Regions from separate parts of the Desulfosarcina variabilis str. Montpellier genome, predicted to be linked through region 1. Evidence: riboswitches for the same ligand, from Rfam matches in the RefSeq annotation. Region 1 holds a riboswitch; each other region holds the start of a gene.
What was found. Region 1 has a riboswitch for cobalamin ahead of Dvar_RS07595 (hypothetical protein). Riboswitches for the same ligand answer to the same signal wherever they lie in the genome.
Positions count from the first base shown of each region.

Region 2: another riboswitch for cobalamin. It lies ahead of Dvar_RS32450 (helix-turn-helix transcriptional regulator); the one in region 1 lies ahead of Dvar_RS07595 (hypothetical protein).
Region 3: another riboswitch for cobalamin. It lies ahead of acsC (acetyl-CoA decarbonylase/synthase complex subunit gamma); the one in region 1 lies ahead of Dvar_RS07595 (hypothetical protein).

Region 1 is NZ_CP159846.1:1,703,651-1,709,091, forward strand. It holds gene Dvar_RS07585 (hypothetical protein) at 1-207, opposite strand, end outside; gene Dvar_RS07590 (DUF1007 family protein) at 993-1,163, shown strand; cobalamin riboswitch at 1,265-1,451, shown strand; gene Dvar_RS07595 (hypothetical protein) at 1,721-2,023, shown strand; gene Dvar_RS07600 (transposase) at 2,933-3,028, opposite strand; gene mdh (malate dehydrogenase) at 3,349-4,278, shown strand; gene Dvar_RS07610 (succinate dehydrogenase cytochrome b subunit) at 4,554-5,195, shown strand; gene Dvar_RS07615 (fumarate reductase/succinate dehydrogenase flavoprotein subunit) at 5,267-5,441, shown strand, end outside.
Region 2 is NZ_CP159846.1:7,180,757-7,186,197, reverse strand. It holds gene Dvar_RS32460 (TonB-dependent receptor) at 1-1,000, shown strand, start outside; gene Dvar_RS32455 (methyltransferase) at 1,021-2,034, shown strand; cobalamin riboswitch at 2,286-2,492, shown strand; gene Dvar_RS32450 (helix-turn-helix transcriptional regulator) at 2,604-3,596, shown strand; gene Dvar_RS32445 (TonB-dependent receptor) at 3,783-5,441, shown strand, end outside.
Region 3 is NZ_CP159846.1:5,421,440-5,426,880, reverse strand. It holds gene cbiD (cobalt-precorrin-5B (C(1))-methyltransferase CbiD) at 1-1,049, opposite strand, end outside; gene mltG (endolytic transglycosylase MltG) at 1,046-2,059, opposite strand; cobalamin riboswitch at 2,242-2,453, shown strand; gene acsC (acetyl-CoA decarbonylase/synthase complex subunit gamma) at 2,675-4,066, shown strand; gene Dvar_RS24480 (ABC transporter substrate-binding protein) at 4,171-5,322, shown strand; gene Dvar_RS24475 (hypothetical protein) at 5,397-5,441, shown strand, end outside.

The sequences.
Region 1 (5,441 bases):
GTGACAGGACCGTACCCCATTGCCAAGGGCCTGTAGTAGTATGATCATCCATATTTTTTGAAGGTGGATTGATTTTCCGATGCCGCCGGCGGTTTTCGGCCAAACAGTGGGTCTTTTTGCCTTTTGGGGTTTGACGGTAGCGTCGCTGCGCTTTTCGGCGGGACTGGAGACGACCGGCGATGCGGCATGCATCGCAACAATAAGCATGCCCACGAAAGCAGCGCCGGCACATACAAAAAACGTTTTTGCACCAACGACAGGATATTTGGATCAACTTTAACATCCGGCCTTGAACGTCGCCGGAGTTTAAAGTAATTTACATATTGAACATCCGGCCTTGATACGGAGTTCACCTTGAAAGCCCGGAAGGGATAGTTCCGGGCTTTCTCTTCATTTTCCTGGACCATACGAATGCCCCATTACGGTTTACAATAGAACTGCAGAAAAGACGATTGCCAACGGGAGCTATTACAGCGGGGTAGGCGGGGTACGTTTATTCATTTTTGGGGCGGGGTATCGCTGCGGGATAGTAGAACCAACCGTTACACTTTTGCCGCATAGGCGAGGTAGGCCGTTACACTATTTTTGTCTTAGCATTCGCCCGATATCGGCGTTGCGCGAAAAATTTTATCCTCGGAATATCAACTATATGTACCCCAAGGGCACTTCCTTCGGGCGCCTGTGGTAAAATTTTTCGTACGCCTTGATCTCGACCAAATTTTCCTATTTCTGGACGGACACTAGGTAGTTCGTTGTACCCACCGTGCGGCCACTGTTTCGAATGGCTGACCACACCTGCCCGAACCATGTTCATGTCAACATATACGATGTTGTGCAGTAGATGCTCCCCGGTCTCGACGGCCGTAGCATGATAGTGATCTTCCCAAAAAGCGCCTTTTCTCTTTTTCCTCCGGTTACAGTCTTGCCCCGTTCTTCAATAGCTTCCTATCTCCTCCATTTTCGTATTAAAGTGTCTTCGGAGGTGAAATACTCTGCCGCGACAAAGCCGTACCCACCCCCATTCGTTTATTCTGAAGCGTCTGACGATTCTTTTCGACGAGAAGGGCATGGCCGGTGTTCGCGTATGGTGGAAATGTAATGACATGTTTGCCAGCATGATCATAGAGGCGCATGACAAAAATCGAAACGGCAGATTCGAGTAAGCAGCATAATATAAATGAGATAAGCAGCCAATGACAATGGTGATTGAATCCCAGGCATTTTTTATAAAAACTTGTTCTTGACAATTGTCTTGAATTGGAGCAGTAAATGGTTCATGTAAGGTGCCACAATTGCTTAATAGGGAATCCCGTGCAAATCGGGAGTGGTCCCGCCGCTGTGATCGGTGACGAAATCTGCCACAGCCACTGTCCAGAAAAAATCGGACGGGAAGGAGCAGAGAGTAGGTTGAACCGAAAGCCAGAAGACCTGCCTTGCTGATTACCGACCAGCTGCGGTGTACAGTGATGGGGCGGAATTAACGGGTTGTAAACGGATTCAACTGTCTGCAAGATAATATTTATGTTGATCCAGATGTGGCTTTAGCAATTATCAACCCGCCATAAGCTTCCCTTTTTTATCACACTATCCAAGCGCACCATCCACCATGCTTTTCGGTAATTTCTCCATGATGAACAATATCGTTCAAGAACCATGTTAAGTACTTTGTCTTTAAATATTAGATAATTAATTGTCTATGCCACGACAAAGGAGAATTGCCATGTCCCTGAAATGTCCAGTAAAAATTTATCGGACGGAATCCTACCCTGGCGGAAAATCCAATGCTCCGGTCTATGTTATTCAGGATGGGAAACTCTACCGCACGGTAGATCATGAACTGGGGTGGTCAGAATCTCCTGACTACGCGCTGCGATCGGATGGCCTGGTTTTCCGGACCATCCACCACACATTGGGAACCAGCGATACGCCTGACTTTCGGTTGCAGGAGAAAGGGTGCCTGTATCGTACGGACCATCATCCAAAAGGCGAATCCATGTTTCCGGTATACGAGTTGAGAGACTGACGCTTATACTACCTATTGCCCATCCACGAATAGGAAATTGTAGGCGTACGATGAATGTCATTCAGCGCAACAGGTCCAAGTGCGCCAGGGGTTCGCGCGATTATGTGTGTCCACGCTATCAAAACCCAAGATGGACAGTTATTCCGATGATCCGCCCCTGTGTATCGACTATGATATGGCGCTTTCTGCCGCAGACTTTTTTTACTTGCATTATACATGCTGTTGAATACGGTAATCAGGTTTACTGCTTATCCTGCTTTGAAATGATGAAATCGGGAAAATCGTTCGACCGGTTGCAATGAGAACTTGACATTCCGTATTCGATAAATTAAGAGAAGTAGTGATTAAAAGAAGGTCGAAGCCTTCTTTACTTCGTTCATTCGTAACAATTAAAAAGAACTTGTAATAACAATGTAAGCCATGAAGGTTTCCTTTTTGTAATGGGGGGTTGATTTTGTGGCTTTTTTATTTGAGTAATGCCGAATTTGGTGGTGAAAAAAGAAATTAAAGAATGCAAAAATGAATATGATGAAGAACTCTCCCCAACTTATTTGGATCGATTCCCATAATTACTCGAGAATCGGTGATCCAACGAGCGCTGTCGATTCCTTTGAGGCCCTCAAATCCCTTTTATGATTAACGTTGGTGAGAAATAAAATAGGCTAAAAATGACCGTTTAAATTTAGGAAATAAATTTTTTTTAAAAAAGGTTGGTAGGGAAAGCAGCTCAATCCCCTGCAAGGTATCCAAGCTGCTTTCCCTGTGAAGCCTCCGGTGGTGGAGTGCGCTTCGTCTTTATCCATACAATAAAGGCATAATCCTGTCAATCGCCTCCTTCTTTAAACCCACCAGGCTAACAATATTTAATTTTTTAAGCGAGCGCCCGATTTTTAGCACCTGCATGTAAAATCATGGGTTGATTAACGTTGGTGAGAAATAATAAACGGTTTGCCATGGTGGAAAATCAGAAGGAACCATACGCCATTGACACCCCAACTTGATTATATAACGGAGGTACCCAGCGTCTTAACAGGCTTAAGTAGTGATTAAAAGAAGGTCGAAGCCTTCGTGAAGGGGAGAGGAATGGGGGCTTGCCGGTGGATTGATAAGTGCCCGCGCGACGCCCGTCGTTAAACTTGGATTCATTCCTCCTGAAGCGGATCTATCATTTCCCTGCCACCGATAGACCCCCATTTCTCAACCCCCACCTTGAACTCTGGCGAAAGTGACCTTTTTGCCCTGGTAAGGCATAAGACGCGTAATTGGGTTTTTACCGATCAGTTATTTAAACGTTGAACAATACTCAAACGAAGGAGAACGATCACATGCATCAAAAGGTAACCGTTGTGGGAGCCGGCAATGTGGGCGCCACCGCCGCGCAGCGCCTGGCCGAAAAAGAACTCTGTGACGTGGTGCTAATCGATATTGTCGAAGGCGTTCCTCAGGGAAAAACCCTGGACTTGACCGAGGCCGCGCCCATTGAAAAACATGATGCCAAACTGACCGGAACCAACGGCTATGATGCGGCCAAGGATTCGGATGTGGTTATCATCACGGCGGGCATCCCGCGCAAACCGGGAATGAGCCGCGACGATCTGATCAAGACCAATGCCGGGATCATGCGCTGCGTGGTTACCGAAGTCAGCCATCAGGCACCCAATTCGATCCTGATCATTGTCAGCAATCCCCTGGACGCCATGTGCCATGTGGCCCATGAAGCCAGTGGCTTTCCCAAAAACCGGGTAATCGGCATGGCTGGGGTTCTCGATTCGGCACGTTTTCGGGCTTTCATCGCCATGGAACTGAAGGTTTCCGTGGAAAATACCCACGCCTTCGTCCTGGGCGGACATGGCGATACGATGGTGCCCCTGCCGCGCTACTCCACCGTCGCGGGTATTCCCATCACCGAGCTAATCTCCGCCGATCGCATCCAGGCACTGGTGGAACGAACGGCCAATGGGGGCGCTGAGATCGTCTCCTTGCTCAAAACCGGCAGCGCCTATTACGCCCCGGCTTCGGCCACCGTGGAAATGACTGAATCGATCCTCAAGGACAAGAAGAAGATCCTGCCCTGCGCAGCGCTATTGCAGGGAGAATATGGGATCAACGATCTCTTCATCGGCGTACCGGTGAAACTGGGCGCCGGTGGGATCGAAACGGTGATCGAAATCGAGCTGACCGCCGATGAGCAAAAGGCCCTATATCATTCGGCGGATGCCGTCAAGGAACTGGTTGAACTATTGAAAACGTTTTAGCGCTTCGCACGATGAAAATGAAATCGCCCCTAAGCGCCTGTTTTGGAAGTCTGGATCAGGCCCGATAACAAGGCGGAAAGTGGCTCAAAAGCGGAGCATATATGCAATACGTGAGCATTTTGAGACAGTTTCCAACGCCGTTAGCGGGCCTTAGAAGGATTTACCAAGCAGGCTCTAAAGCATCAGTCGCCCATTTACAGCTGACCGCAAGGCTCGGTTTCATCTTCATTGTTTTGCGCCCATTGCCATATACCTGACGCCCAAGGGAGGCTTTAATGAACTGGCTCATCCACACCTTTCAATCATCCATCGGCAAGAAACTGCTGATGGCCCTGACCGGTCTGGGATTCATCGGCTTTTTGGCCGGTCACCTGGCCGGCAACCTGACCATATATGGCGGAAGCGATCCATTTAACGCCTATGCCGAGCACCTCCATGCACTGGGGCCTTTGCTAAGGGCTGCCGAAATCGGTCTTTTGCTGATGGCCCTGATCCATGTCGCCACCGGATTGATTCTTTTCCTGCAAAACCTGAACGCCCGTCCCCAGCGCTATCGCGTCAATAAAAGCGCCGGCGGGCGCAGTCTGGGATCACGCACCATGCCTTATACCGGGCTGCTGATTCTTGGCTTTGTGTTGTTTCACCTGCTGAACTTTCATTTCGTGGATAAATCCGCCACCACGATTTTCGAAATCGTCAGCGCCGCTTTCCAAAACCCCATTTATGTCGCCATCTACGTGGCGGCCATGCTGATCGTGGCCGTGCACGTTTCCCATGGATTCTGGAGTGCGTTTCAGACCCTGGGGATGAATCATGGGAAGTATATGCCCATCATTTCAGCCGCCGGCCTGGTGTTCGCCATCGCCATCGGGATCGGCTTTAGTTGCATTCCCCTATTTGTCGGTCTCAGTGTCTAAGAGCCTGTTTGATATGATGAACTTGTAAAAAGTCGCCGTTCGTAAGGATTCGCAAAATATAAGGATTGATTATGAAACTTGACGCAAAGGTGCCTTCGGGTCCTCTGGCTCAAAAATGGGATAAGCATCGCTTCGAACTGAAGCTGGTCAACCCGGCCAATAAACGCAATTTCGATATCATCGTCGTCGGCACCGGGCTGGCCGGCGGTTCGGCATCGGCCACCCTGGCCGAGCTGGGCTACAATG
Region 2 (5,441 bases), 4.2 Mb from region 1:
TGTGGATTCATCGTCCGAAAACCTGCAGTGGCTGGCGGGCTTTTATTATGACAACGACCGCAATGAATTCAGTTTCGCATCGGATTCCGATTTCCCGGCCATGGCATCCACGACGCGTCGTGATTTCAATGGTGAGGCCTACGCCGCCTTTGGCCAGATCAGCTATGCACCGATCAAGTCGCTTCGCATCATCGGCGGCCTACGCTATGAGATCCAGGACCAGGAATACGAGAATCATATCCTCAATACCACCATCGATGATTCCTGGGATGAAATCTCTCCCAAACTGGCCCTGGAATACAACTGGACACCATCCACCATGACCTATGTGAGTGTGTCCAAAGGCTACCGGTCGGGCGGGTTCAACACGTTTGCCTCGGATCCCCAATACAATTCCTACGATGAGGAGAAATTGTGGTCCTATGAAATCGGATCGAAAAACCTGTTCTGGGACAACCGGCTGATGATCAATGGCTGCGTTTTCCTGATGGATCTCACCGATATGCAGGTGACCGAGGCCGTGACCCCCATGGAGTCGTACCTGACCAATGCGGCGGAAGCCACGGGCAAGGGCATCGAGCTGGAGATGACGGCAAACATTACCTCTGGCCTGAGCATGATGGCCGGTGTGGGCTACATCGATATTGAATTTGACGACTTCAAGGATGCCCTGGGGGATTACACCGGTAACAAGAATCCCTATGCCCCGGAATACACCTTCAACATCGGTGTCCAGTACCGTTTCCAAAGCGGCCTGTATGCCAGGGCCGATCTGATCGGCTGCGGAGAGATGTATCTGGACCGGGCCAACCAGTACAAAAGGGATGCCTATGAGCTCGTCAACGCCCGGATCGGATACGAAACCGAGCATCTTGACGTTTACCTGTACGGCAAGAACATCTTTGACGAGGAATACAATTCTTATGGCTACTATGATGGATACTATATCATCTACAGCGATCCGGGAGAAGTTGGGTTGCAGGTGACCTGTCGTTTTTAAACAACAATGAAAGGATTATCATGAAGAAACTACCTGAACTAAATTTGCAGATCGATTCACTGTTCGATATCGCCAACGGCCACACCAAGTCCCAATTACTGCTTGCGGCCATTGAGTTGAAAGTATTTGACTACCTGTCCACGCCGCAATCCGCCGAGGCAGTGGCCGACAAATTGGACACGCATCCAGAGTACACCCGTTTTTTGCTCGACGGTCTCACCGCATTGAACCTGGTGTTTAAAAAAGATGGTTGCTATCACAACTGCCCGGATACGCAGGTGACGCTTCACAGCCAGAGCCCGGCCTACCTGGGCAAGATGTTTTCCATGATGGACCAGATGTCCTCATCCATCATGGCGGATATCGGCCAGCGGTTACGCTCCGGGCCTTCAGATGAGCCAGTCGATTTAGGCAACGAAGCCATCTGGGCGGCCCATGCCCGCTCCATGGCCAACTACCAGCGGAGTGGCGCGGCCCAACAAATGGCCACCAGGATCGCGCAGATTGAGGGCTTCGAATCTTTTGAGAAAATGCTGGATCTAGGGGGCGGGCCAGGGCTTTACTGCCTGGCCATGGTAGCCGAACATCCCAACATGAGAGGGGTTATTTTTGATCAACCGGCGGTAACCCAGGTGGCCGAGGAATTCATCGCCGAGTACGAGATGGCGGATCGGGTGACGACCATGGGCGGTGATTATTTAAACGACCCGATTGGCGAAGGCTACGATCTGATCTGGGCCAGTGCGACGCTCAATTTCGCGCGTGCCGGACTGGACGCGATGATCGAGAAAATCCATCATGCCCTGAAACCGGGCGGCGTATTCGTCAGCCACGCGGATGGGCTCACGCAAGAGCGTACCCAGCCTGCGGCCTATGTCCTGGGAAGCATGGCCTGGATGTTCTCGGGGCAGGATATCATGTTCAACAGCGGTGAAATCGCCGAGGCGATGAAGCGTGCCGGTTTTGCATCCGTGGAGAGCGCGACGGTCGAGACCCCCATGATGCCCATGGAACTGGATATTGCCAGGAAATAAAAACCTAAGCTGGGCGATTGTCGAGCTTGCCGCAGATACAAGGCAGGTGGCTTTCCGCTATAGTCGCCTATGCGGGAAGCCACCTAACGCGGTAGATGCGGTAAGATCGGCAATCCCAACGGGTTTCAAATTTATGAGGAAAAACTTCGAAATACACAATAAAATTTACACAGTCTGTAATTCGAAGAAATTTGAAACGCCCAGTTTAGGAAAACGATTGACATGGTACAATCTGAGATGCTTTAAACAACATCGTTTGTTAATTCGCAGGCGTTCGCAAGGACCTATGAGGGAATCCCGTTAAAGTCGGGAGCGGACCCGCCGCTGTAACACATATGCTTTGACTGGTTCAAAGCGGGCATCCTGGCAATGCGTGTCACTGTTCGGCAATGCTCGAATGGGAAGGCCGCCGGGATGGATGTGAAGCCAGAAGACCTGCCTGCGGATCGGCTTGTAATCGCTCCCGGGTAAGGAGTCAATTCAGCCTGTCGTTGTGCCGTCAGGGATTGAACACGGAATCCCCGTTTCCACTGTGGAAGCGGGGATTTTTATTTTGAGGACATGTTATTATGCACCAAATTACCATAAAAGCGATAAACGGATATGAAATGGATCTGTCCGGCGGTGTTTGGTCCGATTTTACGGGGTCTGGGGAAGCATGCTGGCAATTACCGGAGATGATCGGTACAGGCATCATCAAACAAATAGAATTCCGTCCGGGATTTTGTCTGTTTATCGCTGACTATCAGGTGAAACAGGATTGTGTGTGGCAGGTCACCTGCAATCGGCCCGGGTTTGGATTCGGATTTTGCGTTTCCGGTCGAATGCAAGGCCGTTGTGTGGGAATGGACCGGTCCGTGACAACATGTGGAGGTGAGTGCCCGCTGTTTTATTTTCCTTGCCAGTCCGGCACCGTCGTGGATGGCGAGGATACGCGTAGAATTTCTTTTTCGATCATTATCGAGCCCAACGTGTTTAACACGCTTGTGGGGGGCGATTGTGAACATTTTCCGAGCGCATTCAGATCAATTGCGGATGGATCCAGGGACTCCTGGTATTATCAACCCGGCGCCATTACACCGGAAATCCACACTGCCGTCGAATCCATCCTGCGCTGCCCGCTCACCGGGCCTACCCGCCGGCTGTTTCTCGAGAGCAGAACGCTGGAATTGATTGCCTGCCGGTTGAAGCAGATTGACCGGCGCTCACAGACGCCTCTGGATGTCGGTGGTAGCACCTTGGTGGACATCGAAAAGATCCATCAGGCTGCATCGCTTTTAGCCGAAGATATGCAAAACCCGCCAACGCTGTTTGACCTTGCCCGATCCGTTGGAATGTCACACGCCAAAATGAACCGTGGGTTTCATCAAGTGTTCGATACCACCGCTTTTGGGTATCTGAGAAAGATAAGAATGCAGCAGGCAAAGCAGCTGCTGGAATCCCGTCAGGTGAACGTCACGGAGGCGGCCTTTGAGGTGGGATACAACAGCCTGTCCTCCTTTTCCAGGGCGTTTCGCAATCAATTCGGCATGAATCCTCATCAGTGCATTGTTAATGCTTAGTAAACATCTGAATTTTCAATTCCCTTTTTATCATTCATTTCGGACAAATAAAAAATCAAATGGGATTCGCAGACCAAACCCTTTCCGGTGTAAGAGCACGGGGTTGTCACGCTAATTGACCACCGGCTCGGCAAGCCTTTGTGGTCTGGGCCCATTTCATTGCATGGGCAAGGAACAGGAGGGGGGATGAAAAATCTGAGTGGCTGGATAATGGGAGGACTTTTGCTGGTTTGCTGTATTGCGACATCGGGTATTGCCGGGGAGCAAACGGATGTCAGTTTGGAAACGATGACGGTTACGGCCCAGAAGCAGGAGGAAAACGTTCAGGACGTGCCGATGAGCATATCCGTGTTCGGCGAGCAGGACATCGAGGACAGGAAAATCCAATCAATCAGCGAAATTGCGGATTTCGTGCCCAATTTTATGGTGTTCAATGAAGGTGGACCGGGCATCAATACACCATCCATGCGGGGGATTCATGCACCGTTTCTCTCCTATACGACGTCGGTCGGGCTTTTCATCGACGGCGTACCGGTTTTGTCGGCATTCGGATATGAAGATGCACTGCTCGATATAGCGCGCATAGAAGTTCTCAGGGGACCGCAGGGCACCCTGTATGGTAAAAACACGGAAGCCGGTGTCGTCAATATTATCACCGCACAGCCTGACAACCAGTTCCAGGGGAGAGTCAGCGGTGAATTGGGTCGGATGCTATCCGCTGAAGCCGGGGATAAGCTAAAAAAAGACATCTCGTTCAATGTGTGTGGCCCGATACAAAAGGATAGACTCTTTCTGGGCCTGGCCGGGCAATTTTATCAACGCGATGGATATATCGAGAACATAACCGCCGGCGATACCGCCGATGACAGAGAACACTGGTCGGGTAAGGCCCATCTTCGATGGACACCGATGGATCAACTGGATATCTCATTGATTGCTACGATGCTTGAACATGACGACGGATCGATAAATATGAGTTTGGGGGAATACGGCGCGGCCATGTACGGGGTTTCCATTCCTGGGGATCGCAAAGTTGAATCCAATCTTGATGGAACGCTCACACCACGTGAAAATTCGCAAGCGCTAAAAATTAAATATGATATCAACAACTCGTTTACATTGACGTCGATTACCACAAGAAGAGCGTACAATGATAAAGCCGATGGCGATTTAGATTTCACCAGCCAGACGCTATCCCATGTCGTAAAAGATCATGAATTAAAGGCCATGGCCCAGGAGCTGAGGCTGAACTATGCCTCGACGCAATTAAAAGGGCTGTTCGGCCTTTATTATGACAATGACTATAAAAATCTGAAAACCGAGATCAAATCGGATTATCCAAGCATAGCCAGTGTCACCGACAGGGATATTGAAGGGGACACCTACGCCGCCTTTGCCAATGTTACCTATGGACTGACCCGGCACCTCAATTTGATTGCCGGCTTGCGCTATGAACAGCAGGATCAGGAATTTGAAGATAATCTCGACGATAGACAATTCGACGATTCCTGGGATGCCGTTACACCCAAAATAGGCGTGGAATACCATTTTGCCCCCGAGATCCTGACCTATGCAAGCGCGTCAAAAGGGTATCGTTCCGGTGGATTCAACGCGTCGGCACCAAACGATTCTCCATACTACAGCTATGATGAAGAGGAGTTGTGGTCCTATGAAATCGGAATCAAAAACATGTTGCTGGACAACCGAATCATTCTCAACGGCGCGGTTTATTATATGGACATCAGCGATATGCAGGTCAATGATGCCGTCTCGCCAACCCTATCTTACCTGACCAATGCCGCAAAGGCCACGGGGAAGGGGGTTGAGGTGGATGCAGTGGTCAGG
Region 3 (5,441 bases), 3.7 Mb from region 1:
ACATAGCCAACCTTCAGCCGATGATCGGCAAACCCTTGTGCACAGCGCCGGGCCTGTTCGGCCACATGGGCTACTACCGCCGGTGCCTCGGCCATGAGCGGATCAAAGGCGTGCCGGGCGGTATTGGCCTTTGCAACCGAATCCGCCAGCACCTGATTACCGGATATTTCAAGGGTCCACTGTGCCAGGGTTTTCAGGGTCAACTCGGATTTGGCCGCGTGGGTATGGGGAATGTTCTGAGCCATCTTGACCGCCTTGCCGAAAAAAACCGCCAGTGTCACAGAATCAAATCCGCGTTGGGCCGCTGCGGACATCGCCTTTTGAAAAAAATCACCGATCTGGATAAAGGCCACATCCTTTAAATGTGGCCACAACGCTTGGGAAAAGCGTTCGCTGCGCCGGCCGGTGGTCAGCACCAGGTGGGTGGCATCTGCGGCCCGGGCCACATCCATGGCCTTTTCGATGGTGGCCACGTAGGCGTCGTGGGACATGGGGCGCACAATACCGGTGGTTCCCAATATCGATAGCCCGCCCAGGATGCCCAACCGGGCGTTGAGGGTCTTTTGCGCCAGCCGCTCTCCCTCAGGGACGAAAACGTTCACCTGGATACCGGCATCGGTGGGATGCTCGCTCAGCACTTCTTTGATGCTGTTGGTGATCATGGTCATCGGACCCGGGGTAATGGCTGCCTGGCCCGGCGGAATTTCAAGGCCGGGCTTGGTGACCACACCGACACCGATCCCGCCGGTGATATGACGCGTGCCAGGGGAGGCCGTATCATCCAGCGTTACTTCAGCCCCAATTTCAGCCTTGTGGGTGATATCGGGATCATCGCCGGCATCCTTGATGATCGTTACACGGGCCTTATTCGGGGAAACTTGCGTGCAGCCATGCACGGCGATACGGATCGGCTCACCAGTCAGAAACCGGATGGTTACCGATGCCGGCGTCTGGCCGGTGAGTAAAAATAGAAGTCCGGCCTTGGCGGCAGCAGCTGCCGCGGCGCCCGTGGTAAACCCGGAGCGGAGTTTTTCAGGTGGCTTTTTCACCGTCTTTTCCTTAGTTGGTACTTGCGCACAGCGGCGTTGTGTTCTTTGATGGTGGCCGAAAACTGGTGCGTGCCGTCTTTTTTGGAAACGAAGTAAAGATAGTCGCTTTGGGCCGGGTAAAGGGCTGCCTGCATGGCTGCTTTGCCCGGGCTGGCAATCGGGCCGGGAGGCAGGCCTTTTATCTTATAGGTATTGTAAGGGGTATAGGTTTCAAGGTGGCGGCGCTTGATATTGCCGTCAAAATCGGGAATCCCGTAAATCACCGTGGGGTCGGTTTCAAGACGCATTCCTTTTTCTAAACGATTGTGAAAGACCGAAGAGATCAACGGGCGTTCTTCAGGGGCGCCGGTTTCTTTTTCGATGATCGAGGCCAGGGTTACCACCTCATGCACGCTCATGCCCATCTCTTTGGCCCGGGTTGCCCATTCCGTGGAAAAGGCGCTTTGAAACTGTTTGACCATGGTGGCGATGATGGTTTTGCTGTGCATCCCGCTGGGAAAGTAATAGGTGTCCGGGAACAGATAGCCTTCCAATGTATCGGCGTCAATCCCCAGGTCTTTGGCAACCTGCGGATTACGGGTGGCGGCGAGAAACTCCGCTTCCGGGGCCAGTCCGGCAGCGGCAACAGCGCTAGCGATCTGGACCAGGTTGAATCCTTCGGGAACGGTAACGCGGTAAAGGTGAACCCGCCCTTTGACCAATTGCCCCAGAATCTGCCTTGGTGTCATCGCGGTGGAGAGAAAATATTCCCCCGCCTGAAGCCGTTTGTCCTGTTTTTCAAGCCGGACGAAAATGGTAAACCGCAGAGCATTGGAGATCAGCCCTTCCTGCTCCAGCACCCGCGCCGTTTGCCTCAGCCCCTGGCCTGTGGGGATGGTAAACAATTTCTCTTTCCCCGGTGCTGCCCCAGACTGATCGGCCCATGACATGAGATGGTGGTACGACAGTCCCACGCCGCAAAGCGCCATGATAATAAGGACCATGCATGCGATAACCAGTTTTTTTACCATACCTTTTTCTGCCTTTTTGGGTAACGTGAGCCCCGAATCCATAAAACATAAGGCATGTCATCGAGGCTTGTCAAAGCACAAGTCACCGATCAGAATCAGCCATTGGATTAAGATCCTTGATACAGAAAACCGATTTTTGTATTGACATGCCGCCGCTGCCTTTCTAATAGACAAATCGTTGTTTTAAGATATTGCTCACAGGTGCTCCACCGGAGATAATAGGGAATCCCGTGCGAATCGGGAGCGGACCCGCCGCTGTAACACACGTGCTTTTGAGGGCTATACTGAAAGGCACGCTTTTTGGCAAGTCAAGTAAGGCCACTGTTTATCGAACGGGAAGGCCGCCAGAAAGGAAAGTGAAGCCAGAAGACCTGCCTGTGATGATCGCTGTACAGACTCTCGGGATTCAGGGGGCTGCGGCATCAATACCATTGCCAGGGATAAAAAACGGAAATCCCCGTGTCCATTTTGGGCACGGGGATTTTTAGTTAGGCGGGTCCGCCGGTGAACACCTCAAAGCGACATCTTTAGGATCGTGGCAACGATCCATTGGGTAACGATGGTCGTTCAAGTTAACGATGAACAGAAGTTCATCAAAAAGGAGAGGAGTTCAACATGGCACTGTCAGGAATGGACATCTACAAACTATTGCCCAAGACCAATTGTCGGGAGTGCGGACTGGCCACTTGTATCGCTTTCGCCATGAGTCTGGCGGCGGACAAAATCGAGCTTTCCGCCTGTCCGTATGTTTCGGATGCGGTTAAAGAAAAGCTGGCTCAGGCCGAGGCACCGCCGATCAGGCCGGTTACCATTGGCAGGGGTGACTTGGCTTTTAAAATCGGCGGCGAGTCCGTCATGTTCCGGCATGACAAGCGGTTCAACAATCCGACCGGTCTGGCCATGCGAATAGCTGACACCATGGCCGACGCTGACGTAAAGGACCGGCTGAAGCGGTTTGGTGAACTTCGTTATCAGCGTATGGGGTGCCTTTTGGGCGCGGACTTGCTGGCTATCGATGGCCAATCCAAGGATCCTGATAAATTCGTCGCGCTGATTGAAAAAATTACCCGGTGTAGTGATGCCAGGCTGATTCTGATGAGCGATGATCCCGTGGTCATGGCCGCCGGTCTGGCCTGCTGCGCCGAATCGAAACCCCTGATCTATGCGGCAACAGCGGACAATGCCGAATCCATGGCCGAGCTGGCCGTCAAACACGCCTGTCCACTGGTCGCGAAGGCCAAAGGGCTTGCCGAACTGGGCGAGCTATCCGGGCGGCTAACGGATGCCGGTGTGAAAGAGATCGTTATGGATCCCGGCGTACGGACACTTAAAGAGGCGTTCGCCGACCAGATCCACATCCGCCGTGCGGCCATCCATCAAGCCATCGGTACCTTGAGTTATCCGACCATCACCTTTCCCTGTGAGATGACCAACGACCTATCCATGGAAACGCTGATCGCAGCTACATTTATCGCCAAATACGCCGGTATCGTGGTGCTTTCCGATCTTCAGGGAGAAAGTCTTTATCCGCTGCTCATGGAGCGCATGGCGCTTTTCAGTGATCCCCAGGAGCCGATGATGACCCCCGAGGGCGTATACGCAATCGGTGAGCCGGATCGTCATGCACCGCTAATCCTTGCATCGTCCTGGGCCTTGACCTATTACAATCTCTCCCTGGCGGCGGAGGTCTCGCGTATACCGGTTTTTCTCTGCTTCGAGCGGATCACCGAGCCGGATGTCATGTGTTGGTGCCACCATTGTCTACACAGCACCCACAAGGGAAAATTCGTTGCCGAAAACACGGTCCGGTTCGTCAAGAAATGCAAGCTGGAGGAACGGGTGGACCATCGAACACTGGTGATTTCCGCCCGCAACGCCGAGTTCAAGGCCCAACTGGAAAACGCCCTGCCGGAGTGGGAGATCGTCGTCGGTCCTGGTGAAGCCGTCCACCTTTCGGGCTTTTTGCCGGAACTGGCCGAGGAGTTGAGGGAAAGGAAAATCGCCTGAAAAAGTTGAAAAGGCATCGTCACTTTCAATTGGCGGTCGTCTAAAGAATGGGGCAACGATACGGCTGTTTAAAAACGAATACGAGAGAATGATAAGGTATTTTGATGAATAGAGCGGATTGCGGAAAAGGATGCGCTGCCGGAACGTTTAACAGGATTATCGGTTACGTTACGCTGATTGTTTTTTTCTCTATCCTTATTTCAACAAGCTGTGTTGACGGCTGGGCGGCCGATCGTTTGCCCGTCCAGCATGCCGGCTTGTTCAGGATGGGCCACCTTGAAGACGGTTTTAGAAAAGTGACCGACGGCGCGGGGCGATCATTGCTCCTGGCGCCCAGGGGAAAGCCAATCCCGTCTGCCTACCGGAATTTGCCCACAATCACGATTCCCGTCAACCGCGTGGCATTGGAGTCGGCTGTTTACGCTGCGTTGTTAAGGCCCCTGGATGTATTGGAGAGTATTGTTGGCGTTGGTGTGCGGATGGACATTTGTTATATGGACGACCTGAAAAAGAAGATTGCCAAAGGAGAAGTCATAAAATTAGGTTGTGATGGCCCCATGGACTACGAGCGATTGAAAGTGCTCAGCCCGGACGTTTTCTTTGCCGGTAATTGGAATAAAAAGCTGATTCACAAGCTCGATGAATTGAATATTCCCGTTGCCATTATCGATTGTTTCGAAGAGGCCCATCCGCTGGGACGTTTGGAATGGATCAAGTTTGTCGCTGCTTTTTATGACCGGGAAGACGATGCCCAACAGGTGTTTAATCGTGCCGCAAAAAAAATTGCCGCCGTATCTGCACGATGTGCGGCGGCCCATACCCATCCCCGGGTCATGGCCGGTGGGGTATTCGATGGCAAGGTCCATGTACCGAGTGCGAAATCAGTGACAGCCAACATGATTGCTATCGGTGGGGGAGACTATATTTTTCAGGACCTGGACCTTAAAGGCTATATGGGCGGGTACGGCAATATTACGCTGGAGGAATTCTATGTGCGGGCCAAACATGCCAATGTCTATATACTGGAAACCTCTCCAGCCTACGGCATCTCCTCCATAGAAACCTTGGTTACCCGAGACGACATGCTGGCTGACATCAAGTCGGTAAGAGATGGCAATGTCTGGTGCTCCATGCCATGGTATTGGGAATCCATAGACAAAACCGATGAGATCATCGCGGATTTGGCCGCTATTTTTCATCCCAAATTGTTCCCTGGTCATCGGCCAAGGCATTTTTTCAAGCTTCCGGAGAAGTGATTGGGGGATAATTTTTAATACCAACAGCCGCGCTTTGCACTTAACCTGTGAAAAAGATGAGAGAGGAAAACAGGATGGACAATCAACGGACTTATCCCGTTTTGGGGTTTTGGGCGGTC